Regions from separate parts of the Sphingomonas sp. UYAg733 genome, predicted to be linked through region 2. Evidence: predicted binding sites of a transcription regulator. Region 2 holds the regulator's gene; the other holds the start of a gene.
What was found. Region 2 encodes LexA, which represses DNA repair genes until DNA is damaged. Its sites were predicted from a motif close to GTTCCNCNCTTGTTCT; they were not measured.
Positions count from the first base shown of each region.

Region 1 (4,401 bases), on a different contig from region 2:
GGATCGGGTGCGTATAATATGGTTTATCGCCGCGGCGACGGAACCATTGGCTGGGTCGAACCGCACCGCTCAGCCTGAGGCTTTCAACGACACGCGTTCGGCGCTATGGCGCGCCGAACGCGGGGGCGACGGCGCAAGGGCGATGACGCTAGGGGCGATTCAGGGACAATGATGAACGATTTCAGCGATTTGCTGTTACCCGAGGACGTGGTCCAGGGAATGGTGGCGGCAACCAAGAAGTCGTTGCTGCAGCAGGCGGCGAGGATTCTTGCCGAAAATCATGCGCTTGATGCGAAGGTAATCGTCGAGGCGCTGTCCGCGCGCGAGAAGCTGGGTTCGACCGGATTCGGGGGCGGCGTCGCCATCCCGCACGGCAAGCTTGCCGGACTGTCGCATGTGGTCGGCCTGTTCGTGCGCGTGGCGCAGCCGGTCGAATTTCAGGCGATCGACGATTTGCCGATCGACCTGGTATTCGTCCTGCTCTCGCCGCCCGAAGCGGGGGCGACGCACCTGAAGGCATTGGCGCGTGTATCCCGGCGGCTGCGCGACGGGGGTTTTGTCGCCAAATTGCGCGGCGCCGCATCGACCGACGCGCTCTATGCCTTGTTCACACAAGACGAAGAGCGCGATGCCGCCTGAAGCCGCGAGCGGGGCCGAGGCGCATTTCCGTGCGCTAGAGGCGCTTTATACTGCGGCACCGATAAATCAGCTGTTCGAATCGACCTTGGAAATTCCTGCAAGCGGCGTGGCAAGAATCCATTTCCTGATCGACGAGCGTTATTATCACGCCGCGGGCGCGGCGCATGGCACGAGCTATTTCAAGATGCTCGACGACGCGGCCTTCTATGCCGCGAACAGCCTCGTCACCGACCGCTTCCTGCTCACCACGGCGTTCAACCTGCTGTTCACGCGTCCGCTCAAGGCCGGGCCGGTGACTGCGGAAGGGCGCTGGGTCAGCGGTCAGCGCCGTGTCTTCGTCGCCGAGGCGCGGCTGATCGACGCCGATGGCGAGGAAGCGGCGCGCGGCACAGGTACCTTCATGCGCTCGCGCGTCGCGCTCGCCGGCCTGCCCGGATATCGTCCCGGCGTATGAGCGGGCGGCTCCCCAGCGGGATCCTGGTCAGCGCGTTGCTACGTCGGGTGAATGATGCCGGCGGGATGGGCATGATGCTCGCACGGGGCGACGATCAGGCCGGCGCGATCCTAGTCATCGCACTGGAAAACGGCCAAAATCCTCGCGCGCTAGAACGCGGGATCGGGCGGGAAGGAGCGATCGAATTGATCGAATCCGCGCGTGAAGAGGCTGACCAGCCGGGTAGCATCACACAATATTGGCTACGCCGGCGATCACGCGACCCGGATCTGTGGGTGATAGAACTGGACATCCCGTTTGCCGAACGGTTCGCCGCTGAAATGATCCTCGACGATTGACATTGTTGCGCTGCACAAAGATAGCCCGATTACTGTCAAATGCGTTGTGTCGGTGCGGGTGCGATCCGTTCGATTACGCAGTCGGGGGGCAGCCTGGGCGATAGTTTGAATATCAAGCTGGTCGTGCCACGTACCAACCGCATAATTCGAAGATTGAATGTCGTTTTTTCAGCGCGCCGCAACACTCGCGGCGATGTCACTCGGGATCGCCGCACTAATTGGCGCCAGCACCCCGGGCTTCGCCTTTGAACTGGATCGCACGGTAAACGCACCGTCGCTCGTATCCGTTCCACTTGCGGCCCAAAATTCGGTGGCCCAGATTCCGGCCATTGAGCCGCTGCCCGCGACCAAATCCACGCCCGCTATCGATTCTGAAGTTCCTGTCGTTACGGCCGATGACGTCGAATATGCCAGCCTCGATGCCGCCGTTGCCGACCAGGAAGCGCCCGAGACGATCCCGGGCGATCTGAACTGCATGGCCAGTGCGATCTATTTCGAGGCCAAGAGCGAATCGCTTACCGGCCAGCTCGCGGTTGCCGAGGTTATCCTCAACCGCACCAAGTCGGGACGTTTTCCGAAATCGGTGTGCTCGGTCGTAACCCAGCGCGGACAATTCTCGTTCGTGCGCGGCGGTCATATTCCGGCGATCGCCAACAACAAGCAGTTCCGCACCGCAATCGCCGTGGCGCAGGTCGCCATGGCCGATCATTGGGACAGCCCCGCGGCCAACGCGCTGTATTTCCACGCTCGCCGCGTCTCGCCGGGCTGGCGGATGAGCAAGGTCGCGTCGATCGGCAACCACGTCTTCTATCGCTGAGTCGTAACGGGTTGATGCCCTTGGGGCTTTATTCCGTTCGCCTCTTGTTCTAGATCGAGAGGATGCTGCAGCGCTCTCCCGATTCTGTTTTGGCCGATCCCATTTTGGCCGATCCCTGTGTCGATTCGCCGGGATCGCCAATGTGTGCCGGCGACGTGTGTCGTGGGACGGTGCGTATGCTGTTGCGGCACGACCTGGTCGCGATGGCGGAGGTGCCGCTCGACGGTGGTCGGCGTGCTGACCTGATGGCGATCGATTCGCGCGGTCAGATCATCATCGTCGAGGTCAAAGTATCGCGCGCCGACTTGCTCGGCGACGGCAAATGGACCGATTATCTCGGCTGTTGCGACCGCTTCTACTGGGCGATTCCCGCGGGCTTCGACGCTACGCTGCTTGATGGCGAGGCCTTTCTGCCCGAACGCACCGGAATCATCATCGCCGATCGTTACGATGCGGAGATCGTGCGCGAGGCGCATACCGATCCCCTGCCCGCCGCCACGCGCAAACGCTGCACCCTGGCATTTGCGCGGCGCGCAGGTCGGCGCCTGATCGGCGTGATCGACCCCGAGGCGGGGGCGATGCTCTGACGCGAGATAGCGGCGCGTGAATTCACCAAGGTTATCGGCTCGACCCAAAACACCCCGGGCGGCAAAGGATTTTAGAGACCCGGAAGGTCCAGCCCCATTGTGCGGGCGCAATCGATCGCGTCGTCATAACCGGCATCGGCATGGCGCATCACGCCGGTCGCCGGGTCGTTCCACAACACGCGCTCCAGCCGCACCGCTGCTTCGGGCGTGCCGTCGGCGACGATGACCATGCCGGCATGTTGCGAATATCCCATGCCGACCCCGCCGCCGTGATGCAGCGACACCCAAGTCGCACCGCTCGCGGCGTTGAGAAGCGCGTTGAGCAACGGCCAATCCGACACCGCGTCGGACCCATCGCGCATCGCTTCGGTTTCGCGGTTGGGGCTGGCGACCGAACCTGAATCGAGATGATCGCGGCCAATCACGATCGGCGCCTTCAGTTCGCCCGATGCAACCATCTCATTGAAGGCAAGGCCGAGCCGGTGGCGATCGCCCAGCCCGACCCAACAGATCCGCGCCGGTAGCCCTTGGAAGTGTATCCGCTCGCGCGCCATGTCGAGCCAGCGATGGAGGTGCGTGTTGTCGGGCAATAGCTCCTTCACCTTGGCATCGGTCTTGTAGATATCTTCGGGGTCGCCCGATAGCGCGACCCAGCGGAATGGCCCGACACCCCGGCAGAAGAGCGGGCGGATATAGGCCGGGACGAAGCCGGGAAAGGCGAAGGCATCGGTCACGCCCTCGTCGAGCGCGACCTGGCGGATATTATTGCCATAATCGACCACCGGCACGCCGACTTTCCAGAAATCGAGCATCGCGCGGACATGGACCGCCATCGATGCCTTGGCGGCGCGCGCCACCGCGCCGGGATCGCTCTCGCGTTCCGCCATCCAGCGTTCCAGCGTCCAGCCCTGCGGCAGATAACCGTTGATCGGATCATGCGCCGAGGTTTGGTCGGTGACGAGGTCGGGGCGAACGCCACGCCGCGCGAGTTCCGGATAGATATCCGCCGCATTGCCGAGCAGCCCGACCGAGATCGGCGATTTGGCGGTGGTGACGATCTCCAGCGCCTCGTCCAGGCTGTCGGTCATGCGATCGAGATAGCCGGTCTGCAACCGCATCTCGATCCGGCTCGGCTGGCATTCGACCGCAAGGCACGACGCGCCCGCCATGGTCGCGGCGAGCGTCTGCGCGCCGCCCATGCCGCCGAGCCCCGCGGTCAGGACCCAGCGACCCGACAGGTTGCCGCCATAATGCTGGCGGCCCGCTTCGACGAACGTTTCGTAGGTGCCCTGCACGATCCCCTGGCTGCCGATATAGATCCAGCTGCCCGCGGTCATCTGGCCGTACATCATCAGTCCGGCGCGATCGAGTTCGTGGAAATGCTCCCATGTCGCCCATTTTGGCACCAGGTTCGAATTGGCGATCAGCACGCGTGGTGCGTCACGGTGAGTGCGAAACACACCGACCGGCTTGCCCGACTGGACGAGCAATGTTTCCTCGTCGCCGAGTCGGCGCAGCGCCTCGATGATCCGGTCGAAACTCTCCCAATCACGCGCGGCGCGGCCG
Region 1 is NZ_JBSRZE010000001.1:172,358-176,758, reverse strand. It holds gene hpf (ribosome hibernation-promoting factor, HPF/YfiA family) at 1-78, shown strand, start outside; gene ACVWZA_RS00930 (PTS sugar transporter subunit IIA) at 172-639, shown strand; gene ACVWZA_RS00925 (PaaI family thioesterase) at 629-1,093, shown strand; gene ACVWZA_RS00920 (DUF1491 family protein) at 1,090-1,431, shown strand; gene ACVWZA_RS00915 (cell wall hydrolase) at 1,589-2,248, shown strand; gene ACVWZA_RS00910 (MmcB family DNA repair protein) at 2,389-2,835, shown strand; gene hutU (urocanate hydratase) at 2,907-4,401, opposite strand, start outside.
Region 1: the regulator LexA is predicted to act here: its motif matches at 2,284-2,299, upstream of ACVWZA_RS00910 (MmcB family DNA repair protein).

Region 2 (4,401 bases):
ACCCGCTCTTCTTCCTCTCGCCGAGGCCCAGTCGCGGCTTTTCGCGCTCGCGCCCCGCGTTTCGAGTGAAACCGTAACGCTGCGCGCCGCCGCCAATCGCTGGGCGGCGGCCGACATCGTCGCTTTGCGGACTCAGCCCGCCGCCGATCTTTCGGCGATGGACGGTTATGCGATTCGCTACGCCGACCTGCCCGGCCCTTTCACCCTGATCGGCGAAAGTGCCGCCGGCCGGCCGTTCGCCGGGGCTGTCGGCGCGAAAGAAACCGCTCGCATCTTCACCGGTGCGGCGATGCCCGAGGGCGCGGATACGGTGATGATCCAGGAGGAAGTCGCGCACGACGGGAATATCGTGACACTGGCCGGCGAAGGTCCGCGCCGGCTCGGCGGCAATACACGCGGCAAAGGGCTCGACTTCGCAACTGGCGACATCCTCGTGGCGCGTGGCGAACGCCTCACACCGGCGCGCATCGCGGTTGCCGCGACCGGTGGGCATGGCGCACTTCACGTAAGCCGATCGATCCGCGTTGCGATCGTTGCGACCGGCGACGAATTGACCGCGCCCGGTGCGGCGATCGGTAGCGCGGGCCTTCCCGAATCCAATGGCGTGATGCTCGCCGCGATGCTCGACGACTTGCCGGTCGAGGTGGTCGATTTCGGCATCCTGCCCGACCGTCTCGACGTGATGACCGCGGCCCTGGCGCGCGTCGATGCGGATATCCTCGTCACCACCGGCGGCGCGTCGGTCGGCGATCATGATCTCGTTCGCCCCGCACTCGAGGCCGCGGGGGGCATTATCGATTTCTGGCGTGTCGCGCTGCGCCCGGGCAAGCCGATGATGGCGGGGCGGCTCCGCGAAGCGATCGTGCTCGGCCTCCCCGGCAACCCGGTTTCCGCCTTCGTCACCGCAACGCTGTTCCTGCGCCCATTGATCGCCGCAATGGCCGGCGCGGCCGATCCGCTGCCGCGCACGACGCCGGCGATGCTCGGCGAAGCGCTCGCCGCCAATGACCATCGTCACGATTATCTGCGCGCGGAAACCCGTGATGGCCGGGTTTTCGCCTCGACGATCCAGGACTCGTCGATGCTCCGCACACTCTCGCGCGCCGACTGCCTGATCCTCCGCGCGCCCCATGCGCCCGCCGCCGCGACGGGCGAAATCGTCGATACTCTGCGCATCGCTTGACAAGCACGAGGAACATTGCGAAAACGTTCCCAGTCTGTTCCGACGGAGGAATTCGGATGTTAACGCGCAAACAGCATGAGCTGATCTGCTTCATCAGTGATCGTCTCGCCGAAACCGGCGTGTCGCCTTCGTTCGAGGAAATGAAGGAGGCACTTGATCTCAAGTCGAAATCGGGCGTGCACCGCCTGATCAGCGCGCTCGAGGAACGCCAGTTCATTCGCCGCCTGCCCAATCGCGCCCGCGCATTGGAAGTGTTGAAAGTGCCGGAACGCGGCGATGTCGCGCGCAAGACGCCTGCTTCACCGGCCAATATCCGGGTCCTGCCCGAACCCGCCAACGACGTGATCGAGATCCCATTGCACGGCCGCATCGCCGCCGGTGTGCCGATCGAGGCGTTCGAGGGCAGTTCGATGCTCGCTGTTCCCGCTGCATTGCTCGGTGGCGGCGAACATTATGCGCTCGAAGTGTCGGGCGACTCGATGGTCGAGGCTGGCATCCTCGACGGCGACTATGCGCTGATCCGCCGCGCCGATACGGCGCGCGACGGAGAAATCGTCGTCGCCTTGATCGACGATAGCGAGGCGACGCTCAAATATTTCCGCCGCGAAGGGGCGATGGTCCGGCTCGACCCGGCGAACCGGGCTTATGACGCGCAGCGTTATTCCCCGGCGCAGGTCCGCGTTCAGGGTAAGCTCGCCGGCCTTTTGCGCCGTTACGATTAATTTCAGTGCCGGGCGTCCGCCACGGGTGGCGGTCACCCGGCTGGTAGACGGTGGCGACACTGCCGCTGGAAAGCGTGATCGCGACGCCGCCGGTCTGTGCCAGGGTCGGCCGGTCGAGCTTCAGCCAGCGCGGTGTACAAGCCATAGGCAGGCGCCGATCGCTGATCACGATGTCCGCCCCTTTGCACGCCGCGATCAGCTCGCCAGCCGGCACCAGATAGGCGCTGCGCGTGGCGAGGATGCGCCAGGTCCGGCCGCCGATACGCCGCTCGGTCAGGCACAGATCGCGATTGCACCGCGCGTCGGGCTGATCTGACAGCAATAGCGGTTCGCCGTCGACCCCGCTATTTTCGGTGAGCATGTCTGACGTATAATCACCGACCCGGTCACGCAGCAAAGCCAGCCCGCCATTTGTCGTACGGATCGCGACGTGACGCCCGTCGCCGGTGATCAGCAGATCGGGTGCCGGCGTCATCAACGCCCACAGGATTCCGGCCGCAAGCGGAACCAGCCCGAGCCGCCGCCATCTCGTGCGCCACAAGGCAATCCATAATCCACCCAGCACCATCAACGCATAGGAGCCCGCAGGCATGGCTGGTAGTGCCGCGACCGACCCGGGCAGTCCGGCGGTCGTCCGCGCCAGCCATAACAACAGGTTGAGCGAATGGTCGGTAAGCCACCATAAGGGTGCGCCGAGGCTGGCGGTATCGAGCAACAGCGCCAGCGCTTCCAACGGCATCACGACGAACGTGGTCCAGGGAATCGCGACGATATTGGCCAGTGCGCCGTAAAAACCGGCCTTGTGAAAGTGGAACAACGCGATCGGCATCAGTGAAAATTCCACCGCGAGCCCGGTCAGGATCAGCGATCCGAGCCCCCTGCCGACCCTGGCGATCCAGCGCTCGCCGCGCGGCGCGAACCAGGATTTCACGCGCGGATGTTCGTGCAGCGCGACGATCGCGGTGATCGCGGCGAAGGATAGCTGGAAGCTCGGCCCGGCAAGCGCTTCGGGCCAGAGCAACACCACGACCACCGCACCGGCCGCGACCAGCCGCAAGGTCATCGCCTCGCGTCCCATCGCTAGCGCGGCGAGCACGAGTAGGGCCGCGACGCAGGAGCGGATCGTCGGCACCTGCGATCCGGTGAGCAGGGTGTAGCCAATCGCCGCCGCGGCACCGGCTGCCGCGGCGATCAGCGGCAAGCGGAAACGAAGGGCAAGCCAGGGGCTCAGCGCCAACAGCCTGAGGACCACCAGCATTGTCGCCGCCACAACCGCTGTGATGTGCAGTCCGCTGACCGACAATAGATGCGCAAGGCCGGAACGGCGCATCGCCTCCGCATCTTCCTCGGCGATCGCGCCCTGGTCGCCGGTCGCGAGTGCGCTGGCGATCCCGCCCGCGCTGCCATCGACGTGGCTCTGGATATGGCGCGAGAGCCGATCGCGCAGGCCCGCGCCCGGCGCGTCGCCCGCTGCGATCACCGCAATCGGCGCGAAGCCACGTCCCGTGCCGCCGATCCCGTCGAACCAGGCAACGCGGGCATAATCATAGGCCCCCGGCACCGCGGGTTGGGGCGGTGGCATCAACCGCGCTTTCAACCGGATCGTCGCGCCGCGCGTGAGCGCCGCGGGTACATCGTCCTCGGCCAGGTTTACGCGCACATGCTCCGGCAGCCTGGTCGGTTTTCGATCCGTCGGCTGATCGATCACCCGGATTGGCGCCAGCCGCAGCCGGACCAGTTCGCGCGCCGCCAGCGGTTCGATCGTCTCGACCCGTGCCTCGAACGCGACGATCGCTGGCCGCGTAAGCACGATCCCGGCGGCATCGCTCGCGCGCCACCACACCAGTGCGAGACCGAGCGCCATGGCCAGCGCACCGACGCCGACCGCCCTGCCCGCCCTGCCGCCGCATCCAACCGCAAGCGCCAGAAACGCCACCGCGCTCGCCACCAGTAATGCGGCGCGCCATGCCAGAGGATCGGGCAGTATCAGCCACGCCGTCACGCCAGCACCGACCGCTACCGGAAACCATAATATCAGCTGGTCGCGCTCAGCTTCGAGCCAGCGTTCTAGCGCATCGCGAATGACGGACACACGCCATCCCTGACCGATTTGAAGCGGCCAAGGTCGCGTGCTAGGGGCGTGGGCGGCTGAACTGGCCATCTGATCCAAGTCTGAAAGGATGCGCGCTTGAGCGCAATTGCTGATGCCACCACCCCGGGTATATCGGGGGGCATTTCGACGACAAAACCGGTCGTTACCCGTTTTGCACCGTCGCCGACCGGTTTCCTGCATATCGGCGGGGCGCGCACCGCATTGTTCAACTGGTTGTTTGCCAAGGCGAATGGCGGCAAATTCCTGCTGCGCATCGAAGATACCGATCGCGCGCGTTCGACTCAGCCGGCGATCGATGCGATTCTCGATTCGATGACCTGGCTTGACCTGAATTGGAACGGCGATGCTATTTTCCAGTTCGAGCGCGCGCCGCGCCATGCCGA
Region 2 is NZ_JBSRZE010000003.1:28,934-33,334, forward strand. It holds gene ACVWZA_RS07530 (molybdopterin molybdotransferase MoeA) at 1-1,183, shown strand, start outside; gene lexA (transcriptional repressor LexA) at 1,240-1,905, shown strand; partial or broken gene ACVWZA_RS07540 (ComEC/Rec2 family competence protein) at 1,883-4,066, opposite strand; gene gltX (glutamate--tRNA ligase) at 4,103-4,401, shown strand, end outside.